One region of the Cytobacillus sp. GQ23 genome, then DNA from elsewhere that is predicted to be linked to it. Evidence: riboswitches for the same ligand, from Rfam matches in the RefSeq annotation. Region 1 holds a riboswitch; the other holds the start of a gene.
The links. Region 1 has a riboswitch for S-adenosylmethionine ahead of AC6CHU_RS10625 (methionine ABC transporter ATP-binding protein). Riboswitches for the same ligand answer to the same signal wherever they lie in the genome.

Region 1 (7,200 bases):
AAGAATTTGTTTTTTTATTTTTGCATTCTTACAGCGATCCATTTCAGCTATCAATAAAGTCAGTTCTTTCTTGAAAATATCTATCGTACTCATAAGTTGTTCACTCCTGGCTTATAAGTAGAGTTTGCGGATTATAGTTCTTTGTACCCTTTCGGGGGGTATGTTTAAACAAAAAATGGGATATATTTGTGTGAATGTATCTATTGTGTGTTTATGAAACTTTCCGAAACCTTTTCAATTCCTAATCGTAATAGAGGTAGCATCTTCGTAGGAGTTATACAGGCGAATATGATATTCTTTAGTTAATCCATTTAAAGAAAAAGGTGACATTGTGGCAAAGAAAAAATTGCACTACTGGACTTTGCAATTGCTGATTATCTTAACCATTATCTATGTATCAACAAAAATTTCATTTCTGTTTGAACCTGTCGGCATCTTTGTATCTACTCTATTCTTTCCAATCATTATATCGGGATTTCTATATTTCTTATTGAACCCGCTGGTTAGATTGCTGCAACGCTATAAAGTTCCAAGAACGGCAGCAATTTTAATCATCTATGCAGCGGTGATCGGTTTAGTCATGCTCGTCATTGGCAATATTGCTCCGCTTATCAGCAGACAGGTTACAGAATTATTCAATGATCTGCCGGAATATGCGAAAACGACAAGAGATTTTGTTAATACAATGTCTAACACGGAAGAGTTCAAATGGTTTTTGGCACAGGATTACGTATCGATACAAGAAATTGAAGCACGCATTATGGATTACGCCAATACGCTCCCAAGCCGTTTGACTCAGGGGGTAGCCGGCATTGTGAGCCTGGTCACGAATATTGCCATTACGATTGTAACGGTGCCATTCCTGTTATTCTATATGTTTAAAGATGGTGATAAATTTCCTGCAGCTGTTTCGAAGTTTCTTCCTGCTTCTTACAGAGAAGAAGGGGTTAAAACGCTTAAGGAAACAGGTGAGACCCTTTCTTCCTATATTCAGGGACAGATCACAGTCGCATTATTTGTGGGTACTCTTTCATTTATCGGCTATTTAATCATCGATCTGCCGTACGCCCTGGTTATGGCTTTGATTGTGGCTATAACTAATATCATACCTTATGTCGGACCGTTTCTTGGCGGTGCACCTGCCGTAATCGTTGCACTTTTTGACTCGCCGACAAAAGCCTTCCTGGTTGTCGTAGTCATCGTGATCGCCCAGCAGATTGAAGGGAATGTGCTTTCTCCGCTGATTCTCGGAAAAACATTAAACACACATCCGGCCACGATTATCATCCTGTTGCTGGTTGCAGGCAATCTTGCCGGAATACTCGGCATGATTCTTGCGATCCCTACCTATGCTGTGACCAAAACAATTGTTTTAAATACAATAAGGTTCCTAAGGGCGAGGAAAGCAGCACGGCTCGAGGAGAGGGTTACGTAAAGATGGAAAAGCTCCTTTGCATGAAGGAGCTTTTTCATATTGGTATTATTTTTCCTTAAGTATAAAATAAAAATAAAAATGAAAGCAGTGATCTGCATGTGTTTAATCCTCTTTGGATACAAAGTACATCCAAAATACAAGCTGATATTGGCCGCCAATCGGGACGAATTTTATGAGCGTCCAACTGCCCCGGCGCATTATTGGGAGGATCATCCCCACATTCTTGCCGGCCGGGATTTAAGGAAATTGGGAACATGGATGGGGGTCACAAAGAATGGTCGTTTTGCAGCGCTGACAAATTACCGCGATCCGAATGAAGTGACAGAAGACAAGAGGTCAAGAGGAGATCTGGTGGCTGATTTTTTGAAGGGCAGTGATTCGCCTGCTGACTTTATGCACAGGGCATCTGAACGGCGGAGCAGCTATCCCGGCTACAATCTGCTGGCAGGAAATATGGAGGAGCTTTATTATTATTCGAATGTGGAAGATAGAATAGAGCAGCTTCAGCCGGGAATATACGGAGTCAGTAATCATGTGCTGAACACTGAATGGCCGAAGGTGAAAAAGGGGAAGGAGGGTTTATCAGAGATTATAGATAATCCAGCCGGGGACTTAACAGAAGACCTGTTCACACTTCTCAGGAATACAGACCCTGTACCCGATGATTTGCTTCCCAAAACAGGAGTTTCACTTGAATGGGAACGGATTCTGTCTCCTTTATTTATCAAAAGCGATGGCTACGGAACAAGGAGTTCAACCGTTTTGCTGGTGTCAGAGGATGAGATTTTTTACAAGGAGAGGGTACATATTGGGAGTGAAAGAGCGGAACAGGAATTTATTCTCCAAAAATAAGAAGCCAGTTTAGGCGGCTGGCTTCTTTTATTTAGGCAATCGGTAAAGTAATGCGGACCGTTGTTCCTTCCTTTTCCCTGCTGTGGATGTAAAGGTTTCCGCCGTGGTTTTTAATGATTTTTTTGCAGATCATGATGCCAAGGCCGGTTCCTTTTTCTTTTGTACTGTAAAAAGGCTCACCCAGTTTGGCGAGGCGTTCTTCCGGTATGCCGATTCCTTCATCCTCGACACTGATGATGACAGATTGGTCTTCCTGACGGATATCGACGTTTATTTTGCCGCCCATTGGCATGGCTTCAATTGAGTTCTTGATGATGTTAATCAGGACCTGCTTAATTTTATCTTTTTCACATTTCACAAAGAACTCGCCGGGTGATTGAGTTAATTCGATCAGGATATTTTCCATAACCGCCTGGCTGTTTAAAAGGGTAATCACACTTTTTACAACGTTTGTCAGGCAGGTTTCTTCCATTTCGGTTATTTGAGGTTTGGCGAGAACGAGCAGGTCATTGACGATGCCTTCAATCCGTTCCAGCTCATTTAGAATGACCTCTGCGAAATTACCCTTATGTTCTTCGTATAATAGCTGCGTAAAGCCTTTAATGGCTGTAAGCGGGTTGCGGATTTCATGGGCAATGCCTGCAGCAAGCTGACCGACAACGGAAAGTTTTTCAGCGTTCTGCAGCTTTTCTTCAGTCTTCTTTTGTCCGGTTACATCTTTGATAATGATCTGGTATACCTTTCTGTTCTTGAAGGTGGTTGGAATCAGCTGGACTTCAGCTTTTCTTACTTGTCCATCGGTCCGGATCAGATTAAGCTCAAAATTCACGCTCAGCTTTGTTTGCAGAAAATCATCGAGGGTGGAATGTTCTGAAGGAGGGATGTAGTCGTGGAGGGAGGTGCCGATTATCTCTTTGATGCTCGTGAACCCAAAGAGCTTCTTTCCTTCATTATTGATATAGGTCCAAATCCCCTTTTGTGTCACCATTCCGATCGTATCCTTGGAGTACTCCACCAGAAAGCGGTACTTCTCCTGTGTTTCAAGAATTTCCTCTTCCATGATAATTCTCTGTGTCATATCCCGGATGATGCACATCATTTCTTTATCCTCATTAATGACTGTAAAATTGGCTTCCAGCCATAGGTAATGGCCTTCCTTATGTCTGAAACGAAAAGTCTCCCGTTTATGCGGGAGTTGTTCAAGATCTGCCAATGCATCTCTAAGAAGATCCCGGTCATTGGGATGGCAGTATGTATAAAGGCTGCTTCGATAAAAGTCCTGCTGCGTATACCCCAGCATTGATAGGCAGGAAGGGGAGACATATAAAGCAACGCCTTCTTTTGTCACTCTTGCAATCACATCGCTGGAATGCTGAATGGCCAGCTGCAGATTCCTCGCTTCGACTTTGTCGGCGAATAAATCTGCCGGATTCTCGGTCATAATCATTTTGTCCCTCCTTTATTGAGAAATGACACTTTTCCATTATTATACATGAGATAGAGGTATAGACACATAGGATTTAACTATCATTTTTTAGAAGAGTCCATAGCATACGGGTTAATGACAGAGCGGATTCAGACCAGGAGGCGGTAATCAAATAAAATATATTTAAACTTTATATTGACTTTCTTTACTTTAAGATGGTAAAGTATTAAGCATATTAACAACCGCATATTAAAAATCTTCTTATCAAGAGAGGTTGAGGGACTGGCCCTATGACACCTCGGCAGCGGACAAAATTGTACCGTGCCAAATCCAGCAAGCATTGCTTGAAAGATAAGAAGAGGACCATTGATAAATGCTGCCCTCTTCTTTCTTTAGAAGAGGGTTTTTGTTTTACGCGGAAATATTGCATCAAGATTCTATTCATAAACATATGAATAATTCTTATCAAGAGAAGCAGAGGGACCTGGCCCAATGAAGCTTCGGCAGCAGGCAGACTGCACTGTGCCAAATCCAGCAGGCAAAAGCCTGGAAGATAAGGAGAGGACTTTAAAAAACCTCTTCTGATGGAAGGGGTAAATTTCAGGATATAATTCTTAGTTTTCGGATTGGAATAGTTAGACAATGGAAGGTGACAGGTACCTATACCAGTTCATCAAATTGGTATAGGTGCCTGTCACCAACCACCACAAAGGAGAGAGGCTGCATGATAGAGTTTCAGAATTTAAAGAAGGTCTATAAAAGCGGAGGTCAGCAGGTAGCTGCTCTGGATGGAATAGATTTAAAGATTAATAAGGGGGAGATTTTCGGGGTGATCGGCTTCAGCGGTGCGGGAAAGAGCTCTTTGATCCGCTGTGTCAATTGGCTGGAGAAGCCGACTTCAGGAAAGGTCATTGTCAGCGGCCATGACTTGACGGCTTTATCTGTTAGAGAAATTCGCGAAGTGAAAAGAAACATAGGTATGGTCTTTCAGCATTTCAATCTCTTAAACTCGAAAACAGTGTTTGCCAATGTGGCGATGCCGCTCACACTGGCTAAGGTCTCGAAGGGTGAAATAAAAAAGCGTGTCCATGAACTATTAGAATTCGTGGGGCTTGCCGACAAGGCGAACAGCTATCCTGATCAGCTGTCAGGCGGACAAAAGCAGCGGATCGGAATCGCCCGGGCGCTCGCAACACAGCCTTCCATTCTATTATGTGATGAAGCAACTTCTGCTCTGGATCCGCAGACAACCAGCTCGATCCTGCAGCTGCTGAAGAAAATAAATAAAGAATACAACATTACGATTCTGATCATTACTCATGAAATGTCTGTTATCAGGGAGATCTGTGATCGTGTCGCTGTCATCGAGGCAGGGAAGATTATTGAAGAAGGAACTGTCTTCAATGTCTTTTCTTCACCCCAAACCCCAACAGCGAAAAACTTTGTCAGCACGGTTATGAATGATCAAATACCTGAATCCATTAAGCAAGTGATTGAAAAGCAGCAGGGGCTTCAAAAGGTATTCAGAATCAATTTTGTCGGGAATTCTGCCGGCCAGCCGCTGCTTTCACAGGTTGCTAAAAAGTTTAATATTGACTTCAACGTTCTGTTTGGAAATATTACAGAACTGCAGGGAACCCCGTTTGGCAATCTCATTGTCGAATTCCAGGGGCAGGACAGTGAAATCAGAAGGGCGATTCAGTACATCAGCCAGGAAAAAGTTTCAATAAAGGAAGTGACTGCACGTGCTAGTTAACCAGGAAAAAATCATTGAAGCCTTAATCGAAACGGTCCAAATGGTGGCATTTTCACTGCTGTTTTCAGCTCTTATCGGACTCCCGCTTGGCATATTGCTTGTTGTGACCAGGAAAGGGCATCTGCTGGAAAACACCGTTGTTTTTAACATCATAAACAGCATTATTAATATTTTTAGATCAGTTCCTTTCATCATTTTAATGGTAGCCATTATCCCAATTACCCGGATGATTGTCGGAACATCGATTGGAACCGCCGCAGCCGTAGTGCCTCTTGTCTTTTATGCAGGACCCTACATTGCGAGATTAATAGAAAATTCATTGCTCGAGGTGGATCCAGGCGTCATTGAAGCGGCAGAAGCAATGGGAGCGACACCAGGACAGATCATTTTAAAATTCCTGATTCCTGAAGCACTTAGTTCGCTGGTATTGGGCTTTACCATTGCGACAATTGGTCTGGTAGGAGCATCTGCCATGGCTGGGGCAGTTGGAGGAGGCGGCCTTGGTGACCTTGCCATTACATACGGCTATCAGCGATTCGATACAACCGTCATGCTGATTACTGTTGCAATCTTAGTGGTCATGGTTCAGGGCCTTCAGTCATTCGGAAATCTCTTATCCAAAAAAATCAGAAGAAGATAACATAGGGGGAAATACATCATGAACAAACTATTTATATCATTCATTATTTTAGCATTGGCTGTCTTTACTGCCGCATGCTCAAGTACTACAGGCGGAGAAGAAACAAAGAAAGTTAAATTGGGTGTCAGCGGATCAGATACACGCATTTGGGATTTTATTGCTGAGAAGGCTGAAAAAGAAGGCATTGAAATTGAGGTTGTGACATTCTCTGATTATGTACAGCCAAACGTTGCCCTTGCCGAAGGTGATCTAGATGTAAATGCATTCCAGACAGTCGCTTATTTTGACACTTTTATTAAAGAGCATAATATGGATCTTTCACCGATCGCGACAACTGTTTTAGCACCAATGGGCCTTTATTCGGAAAAAGTAAAATCAGTCGAAGACATTCCGGAAGGCGGCAAAATTGCCATTCCAAATGATGCTTCAAATGGGGGAAGAGCGCTTCTGTTACTGGAGGAAGCCGGCCTGATCAAACTATCCGAGGACTATGATGGAAATCTTGATCTGAATAAAATCGTTGAAAATCCAAAGAACCTTGAATTTGTAGAAATGGTCTCAGCGCAGACACCTCGTGCTCTTCCAGATGTCTCTGCTTCAGTCGTTAATAACGGAATTGCCGTAGACGCAGGCATGAACCCAACTAAGGATTCTGTTTTTATTGAAAGCGAAACCGCTACGCCGTACGTAAATATCATTGCTGTCAGAACAGAAGACAAAGATAACAAAACGCTTAAGAGAATTGCTGAACTTTACCAGGAAGATGATGTAGCTGATTTCATCACAAAAGAATATGACGGAAGCATGATTCCGACTTTCATTCCATTAAGTGATATTGGCTGGTAATTAATATACAAAGGAGGAACAATGATGACGGCACCTGTAAAAGCATTAGTTGAACTGAAAGAAGCAATCAAGAAAAATGTTGAGGATAATAAAGAACTTTATCTTTCCGCGAGCCATCAGATTCATGCGAATCCGGAAATAGGGAATGAGGAGTTTTTTGCCTCTGGCTTGCTAGCGGGCATCCTTGAGAAGGAAGGGTTTGAAGTAGATCGGGCAGCAGCCGGGCATGAAACTGCTTTCCTGGC
Region 2 (7,200 bases), on a different contig from region 1:
TCTCTCCTAAGGGAACTATACAGAGGGAGCAGTGCCACCGAGAGCGGAAAAGGGGCTGCGAAGAGCACTAAACAGAGGGATTAGTACCACAGGAGCAGAGGAAAGAAGAAAAAATCGAATCGCTACCCAGTAAGAGGGTGTAAGTCCACCTCCGTTCATTCTTAATACAAAAAAGAATTGCCGCATAAACGGCAATTCTTCTCTATTATGCGATTGGTCCGCCCTTTTCTTCAATTTCAGATGAAACGCTTGTAAACTTCTTGAAGTTTTCACGGAATTTTGAAGCAAGTTCTTTTGCTTTCGTTTCATAAGCAGCCTGATCTGCCCATGTTTTGTTTGGCTGAAGTACTTCATCAGGCACTCCTGTAACATGCTGAGGAATTTCCAGCCCGAAAATTTCGTCCTTGATCGTTTCTACGTTGTTGAGTTCACCTTCGAGTGCCGCTTCGACCATTGCACGAGTGTAGGCAAGTTTCATGCGTTCACCGACTCCATACTCTCCGCCAGTCCAGCCTGTGTTTACAAGGAAGACTTTTGCGTTATGCTCATCGATTTTCTCGCCAAGCATTTCAGCATAACGATTTGCAGGAAGCGGAAGGAACGGTGATCCAAAACATGTAGAGAATGTTGCCTGCGGTGATGTAATGCCGCGCTCAGTTCCTGCAAGCTTGGATGTATAGCCGCTTAAGAAATGGTACATTGCCTGCTCTTTTGATAGTTTAGAGATTGGAGGCAATACGCCAAATGCGTCAGCTGTTAAAAATACGATTGTATTAGGGTGTCCGGCAATGCTTGGGTCAACGATATTATCGATGGCCTGAAGCTGGTACGCCGCACGTGTATTTTCAGTTAAAGTGCTGTCATCGTAATCTGCAACCCGGGTTTCGCTGTTTACCACTACATTTTCTAATACAGCACCAAAACGGATCGCATCAAAAATCTGCGGTTCTTTTTCACGGGATAAGTTGATGCATTTCGCGTAGCATCCGCCCTCAATATTGAAGACTCCATTCGCAGACCAGCCATGCTCGTCATCACCGATTAGCTTGCGGTTCGGATCTGCAGATAAAGTTGTTTTTCCAGTTCCGGATAAGCCGAAGAATAAAGCAACATCGCCTTCCCGTCCAACGTTTGCGGAACAGTGCATAGGAAGAATTCCGTTTTCTGGAAGCATGTAGTTCATAACAGAGAAGATGGACTTCTTCATTTCACCGGCATATTCTGTTCCGCCAATTAAAACGGTGCGGCGTTCAAATGAAATGATAATGAATGTTTCGGACTTTGTTCCGTCAACAGCAGGGTCTGCTTTGAAATTAGGAGCAGAAATGACAGTGAACTCTGCCTGATGATCCAATAGCTCGTCTTCTGCAGGGCGAATGAATAACTGGTGGGCAAATAGGTTATGCCATGCATATTCATTGATTACCTGGATAGGCATGCGGTGTTTTTTATCAGCACCTGCGAATCCTTTGAATACGAATACTTCTTCTTTTTCTTTTAAGTAATTGATTACTTTATTATAAAGATTAGAGAATGCTTCTTCAGAAATGGGCTGGTTTACACTGCCCCAGTCCATTTTGTCTTTATTTGATGCTTCTTCAACAATGTATTTATCTTTAGGAGAACGCCCTGTATACTTTCCTGTCGTAGCGCGAACAGCTCCAGTAGAAGTAAGGGACCCTTCATTGCGGTTTAGAACCTTTTCCACAAGCTGAGGAACGGATAATTGCACTTGAATGTTGCTGCCATTTAGTAATTCGCTCAATTCATTTGATATGCTTACAGAGTTCATCTGATGAATACCTTCCTTTTTCCCGATTTTTTTATGAAAGTGATTACATCTCGAAATTAGTATAACACATTGAAATGATTAGTCTATACTATTACGAAACTTTTTTGTCTGTGTTATAAAATTGTCACATTTGGACATGCAATCCACTTTAATCACCTTATAACTGATATATGCTATTATAGAAGAAAGTGTTAATTTTATCATGGGACTGATCTAAAATGAAGACAATTGCCCTATATGATGGAACATGTTCTTTATGCAAGGAAACAAAGAGGATTTTTAATAAACTCGATTGGCTGAATAAAGTCGAATGGATCTCCCTGCAGGAATATGAAAAAATGCAGGGCACTTTATCGTTTTCCAGACATGATTTGCGGAGGGAGCTTCATATTATTACTCCCGCAGGCAGCGTGAAAAAGGGTTACACTGCAGTAAGGAGACTTCTGTTCCTCTTTCCTGCAACCTTTTTAATCAGCACCCTGTTGTATATACCACTCACAGCACTTCTGGGCAATCCGACATACAAATGGATTGCGAAAAACAGGCACAAATTTCTAAAGAAAAAGTGTGATGATGGAAGCTGTTCTCTATAAGGATGAAGCAGAATTTTTAAAGTCGGAATTTTACTGTGAAAAATAATGAAAATCTGTTGACATGGTTCGATAAAATACGGTATGATTCAACCTTGAACGGATACTCTCTTATCCCGAGCTGGTGGAGGGACAGGCCCTATGAAACCCAGCAACCTGCTAAAGGCAATAATCAGCAAAGGTGCTAACCTGACGCAAGGACGTAATTCCTTGAACGATAAGAGTGAAAGGCGCGAATCGATTTGCTTTCAACCTTTTCACTAATGAGAAGGTTTTTTATTTTGCAATGAAATGAACGGCTTTTGGAATGTACTATTTATGTGAGTTTTTGGCATGAATCTGATAAATGGTTACCTGGCATTCTTGCCGGCGCTGTCTATTTTTCTAATAAAAACTCCATGTTTATTTCATACTACTAAGGGAATGAGTTCCGTATCAAACAGAGATCCATGAAATGACAGGGAAAAGTTATTTTTTCCGCTTCCCCATTTCTTATTCTCGCTCAATTTTCTATTTATAAGGAGGAAGCCAGATGTCAACAAAACGTCGTTTGTTCACTTCTGAATCAGTTACTGAAGGTCATCCGGATAAAATCTGTGACCAGATTTCTGATGCAATCTTAGATGCGATTTTAGCTAAAGATGCGAATGCCCGTGTTGCTGCAGAGACTTCTGTAACAACTGGACTTGTATTAGTTGCAGGTGAAATCACAACATCTACATACGTAGATATTCCAAAAATCGTTCGTGAAACGGTAAAAGAAATCGGTTATACCCGTGCCAAATATGGTTTCGATTCCGAAACATGTGCTGTTTTAACTTCCATTGATGAGCAGTCTGCTGATATCGCAATGGGGGTTGACCAGGCACTTGAAGCACGCGAAGGGCAAATGAGCGATCAGGAAATCGAAGCAATCGGTGCAGGAGACCAGGGATTAATGTTCGGTTTTGCCTGCAACGAAACGAAAGAGCTTATGCCTCTTCCGATTTCTTTAGCACATAAACTTTCCCGCCGCCTGACTGAAGTCCGTAAAGAAGAAATCCTTCCTTACCTTCGTCCCGACGGAAAAACTCAGGTAACTGTTGAGTATGATGAAAACGACAAGCCTGTGCGCATTGACACAATCGTTATTTCTACTCAGCATCACCCAGAAATCAGCCTTGAGCAAATTCAGCGAAATCTGAAGGAACATGTTATTAACCCGGTTGTTCCGAAAGAACTAATTGATGAGAATACTAAGTACTTCATCAACCCGACAGGACGCTTTGTTATCGGCGGACCTCAAGGTGATGCTGGCCTGACAGGACGCAAAATCATCGTAGATACTTACGGCGGATATGCACGCCATGGCGGCGGAGCGTTCTCCGGCAAGGATCCTACAAAGGTTGACCGCTCTGCTGCGTATGCTGCACGTTATGTAGCGAAGAACCTTGTTGCAGCCGGTTTAGCAGAAAAAGTTGAAGTCCAGCTTGCTTATGCGATCGGTGTGGCACAGCCTGTTTCGATTTCTGTTGATACATTTGGAACTGGCAAAGTGGATGAAGATGTATTAGTTGATCTAGTAAGAAAGCATTTTGATCTTCGTCCTGCAGGAATTATTAACATGCTTGGCCTTCGCCGCCCAATTTACAAGCAGACAGCTGCTTACGGACATTTCGGACGTACAGATGTTGACCTTCCTTGGGAGCGTACTGACAAAGCAGAAATTCTTCGTTCTGAAGCGTAATATAAAAAGCGGGAGTTGCATTTATGATGTAACTCCCGCTTTCTTTTTTGCGTCTAATACTAATAGGGTGTTAATCACTTTTCGGTCTTTATGCTCTATAGTCGTTTATAATTTTATGGTATCGTATAAACTTCGGATAATGGCTTAATTTTCCGTATAGAAACATTTTATATTCTGCGTGCTAATTATTAGCGATTAGTGGTAGTATTATAGGGTATGTTTTCTAAGACAAAGAGCCGCCTGAGGCTGTATCTTAATATTGAGAAAAGAATGGAGTAGGTGACGTACATAATGTGTGGTTTTATTGGTTGTGTACATGAAAAAGCACAAAATTACCGTGACGCAGATAAAGAACAATTCCAAAATATGAATGATATCATTACTCATCGGGGTCCGGATAATTCAGGATACTATTTTGATGATCATATTCAATTCGGCTTCCGCCGGTTGAGCATTATTGATATTGAAAGCGGACACCAGCCGCTGACTTACGAGAATGAGCGATATTGGATCATCTTCAATGGTGAAATCTATAATTATGTGGAACTTCGTGAAGAACTTCTCAAAGCAGGATTAAGCTTTGAAACCAGCTCAGATACAGAAGTCATAATTGCGCTTTACAGCCATATGAAAGAAAAGGCTGTTGAAAAATTGCGCGGTATGTTTGCGTTTGTCATTTGGGATAAACAGGAGCAGTCCCTATATGGAGCCAGGGATCCATTTGGGATTAAGCCTTTCTTTTATTACGATAAGGGAGACCGCACGTTCTTTGGATCAGAGAAGAAGAGCATCTTATTGGCGCTTAAGAATGATGTATTGAACTATGACTCCCTGCAGCATTATCTGACCTATCAGTTTGTGCCTGAGCCGCACACGATGTCAGAGGGGATCCATAAGCTTGAGCCAGGCCATTATTTTACTAAAAAAATTGGTGCGCCGATGGATATTAAACGCTATTGGAAGGCTGCTTTCCATCCAGTGCAAAAATCAGAAGCTGATTTTACAAAAGAAATTAGAGATGTTTTATTCGACTCTGTAAAAATGCATATGCGTGCCGATGTTCCTGTAGGTTCTTTCCTTTCAGGCGGAATTGATTCTTCCATTATTGCGTCGATTGCGAAAGAATTTCACCCAGCTATTAAAACATTCTCTGTCGGCTTTGAACGCAATGGCTTCAGCGAGGTTGATGTGGCGAAAGAAACAGCCGAAAAGCTGGGTGTTGAAAACATCAGCTACATCATCTCTCCTCAGGAATATATGAATGAGATTCCAAGAATCATGTGGCATATGGACGACCCGCTAGCTGACCCGGCTTGTGTGCCCCTTTATTTTGTGGCAAGAGAAGCGCGAAAGCATGTAACTGTTGTACTATCCGGCGAGGGAGCAGATGAGCTGTTTGGCGGCTATAATATTTACCGTGAACCACAATCCCTGGAAGTCTTCAATAAGATTCCTGCCATTGGCAAAAAGCTTCTGCGTATGATCGCCAGACTGATGCCAGAGGGAGTGAAGGGAAAAAGCTTTATCGAACGCGGAGTCACCCCAATGGAAGAGCGCTACATCGGAAACGCAAAAATGTTTACGGAACAAGAGAAGCGCAGTTTGCTTCATGTCTACAAAGACAACTTGAATTATACGGATATCACGAAACCTTTGTATGAGGAAAGCCGCGGCTATGATCCGGTTGACCGCATGCAGTATATCGACATTCATACCTGGATGCGCGGAGACATTCTTTTGAAAGCAGACAAGATGACGATGGCTCATTCTCTCGAGCTTCGTGTTCCGTTCTTGGATAAAGAAGTCTTTGAAGTGGCTTCTAAAGTCCCGACAAGCCTGAAAACGGCAAATGGCACTACGAAATATATTCTCCGCAAAGCTGCCGAAGGAGTCGTTCCGGATCATGTACTGAACCGCAAGAAGCTTGGGTTCCCTGTACCAATCCGTCACTGGCTGAAGGACGAGATGAATGAGTGGGCTAAAAATATCATCCGTGAAAGCAATACAGATCACCTGATTAAGAAAGACTATGTATTGCAGCTGCTTGAAGACCATTGTCAGGATAAAGCGGACAACAGCCGCAAAATCTGGACAGTTCTGATGTTCATGGTTTGGCATCAGGTATATGTGGAGAAAAAATACTCCTTTGAAAAAGAATACTTGTTAGATAAAGATTTGCAGCCACTTAAAGGCTAAAACAAAAACGTCCATCAGGTGAGAGCCTGGTGGACGTTTTTTAGGATAAGAATTTCTTGAGGCGGGTAATTTTCCAGGCTCCAGCGCCTCGGCCATATGGTGTCGAGGCAGGAGATGGAACTTTTCTTATGGGTGATAACTAATAGCCTGTTTGCCCATCTGGACCCATGCTTTTTCAAAATCAGTTATGGGAGCTTTTTTATTTTTTTCGCCTGTGAGCGGATCGTTGAAGTACATGTAATCCTGGTCATAGCCCGTTAGCAGAACTGAATGCTCTTTATAAGTAATCTGGATCTTTCCGTTCGGCGTATACCAGGTCTGAAAAAAGTCATCAGAAAGCTGTTTATAGGCTGTGTTGATAATAACCCATACAGGTCTGCCATCTGACAAATAAATCTTTAAATCTTCAAAGTCGGATCCTGTAAGGTCTTCGATTGAACCTGGCATATACTTTTCTGCAAGTTCTTTAATGGGTTTATGATAAACACCGAGCCCAGGATTATCAAAGGAGTACATATCGCCTATGAAGCCTTCATTCGGGTGTCCGAAATAGATTTTTCCGTTTTCAACGCGATAAGGCTCAGGATTCTTTTTTATCTCTTTAGCCAGTGTCATTTTATCAGCCTGAATCCCCGCATGCTGGAGGAGCATGGATAAGCTGGTGACTTCGCATCCTCTGGGGAGCTCAGGAAACTGATTGATTGCGGGCACATCTAAAACTACTTCTTCCTTGATTTTAATTATACCCGAACTTTTTCCAAGGAATGCACTGGCTTTCTCTGCTGGTTCTGAAAGCCATGATTTTACTTTATTAACAGGTGAAGGAGGCATGCTTCCTATAAGGCTGTCATAAACAAATGCTGCAGAAACCAGGATGAAGACAATTAAAAACATCG

Region 2: another riboswitch for S-adenosylmethionine. It lies ahead of metK (methionine adenosyltransferase); the one in region 1 lies ahead of AC6CHU_RS10625 (methionine ABC transporter ATP-binding protein).

Annotation. Positions count from the first base shown of each region.
Region 1 covers NZ_JCAXER010000010.1:138,026-145,225, forward strand. The annotation lists gene AC6CHU_RS10605 (YaeH family protein) at 1-93, opposite strand, end outside; gene AC6CHU_RS10610 (AI-2E family transporter) at 332-1,435, shown strand; gene AC6CHU_RS10615 (NRDE family protein) at 1,532-2,287, shown strand; gene AC6CHU_RS10620 (PAS domain-containing sensor histidine kinase) at 2,319-3,734, opposite strand; SAM riboswitch class I at 3,972-4,071, shown strand; SAM riboswitch class I at 4,173-4,273, shown strand; gene AC6CHU_RS10625 (methionine ABC transporter ATP-binding protein) at 4,438-5,469, shown strand; gene AC6CHU_RS10630 (methionine ABC transporter permease) at 5,459-6,109, shown strand; gene AC6CHU_RS10635 (MetQ/NlpA family ABC transporter substrate-binding protein) at 6,128-6,955, shown strand; gene AC6CHU_RS10640 (M20 family metallopeptidase) at 6,980-7,200, shown strand, end outside.
Region 2 covers NZ_JCAXER010000025.1:33,360-40,559, forward strand. The annotation lists gene pckA (phosphoenolpyruvate carboxykinase (ATP)) at 206-1,792, opposite strand; gene AC6CHU_RS19500 (thiol-disulfide oxidoreductase DCC family protein) at 2,011-2,385, shown strand; SAM riboswitch class I at 2,491-2,606, shown strand; gene metK (methionine adenosyltransferase) at 2,915-4,108, shown strand; gene asnB (asparagine synthase (glutamine-hydrolyzing)) at 4,400-6,304, shown strand; gene AC6CHU_RS19515 (C39 family peptidase) at 6,431-7,200, opposite strand, start outside.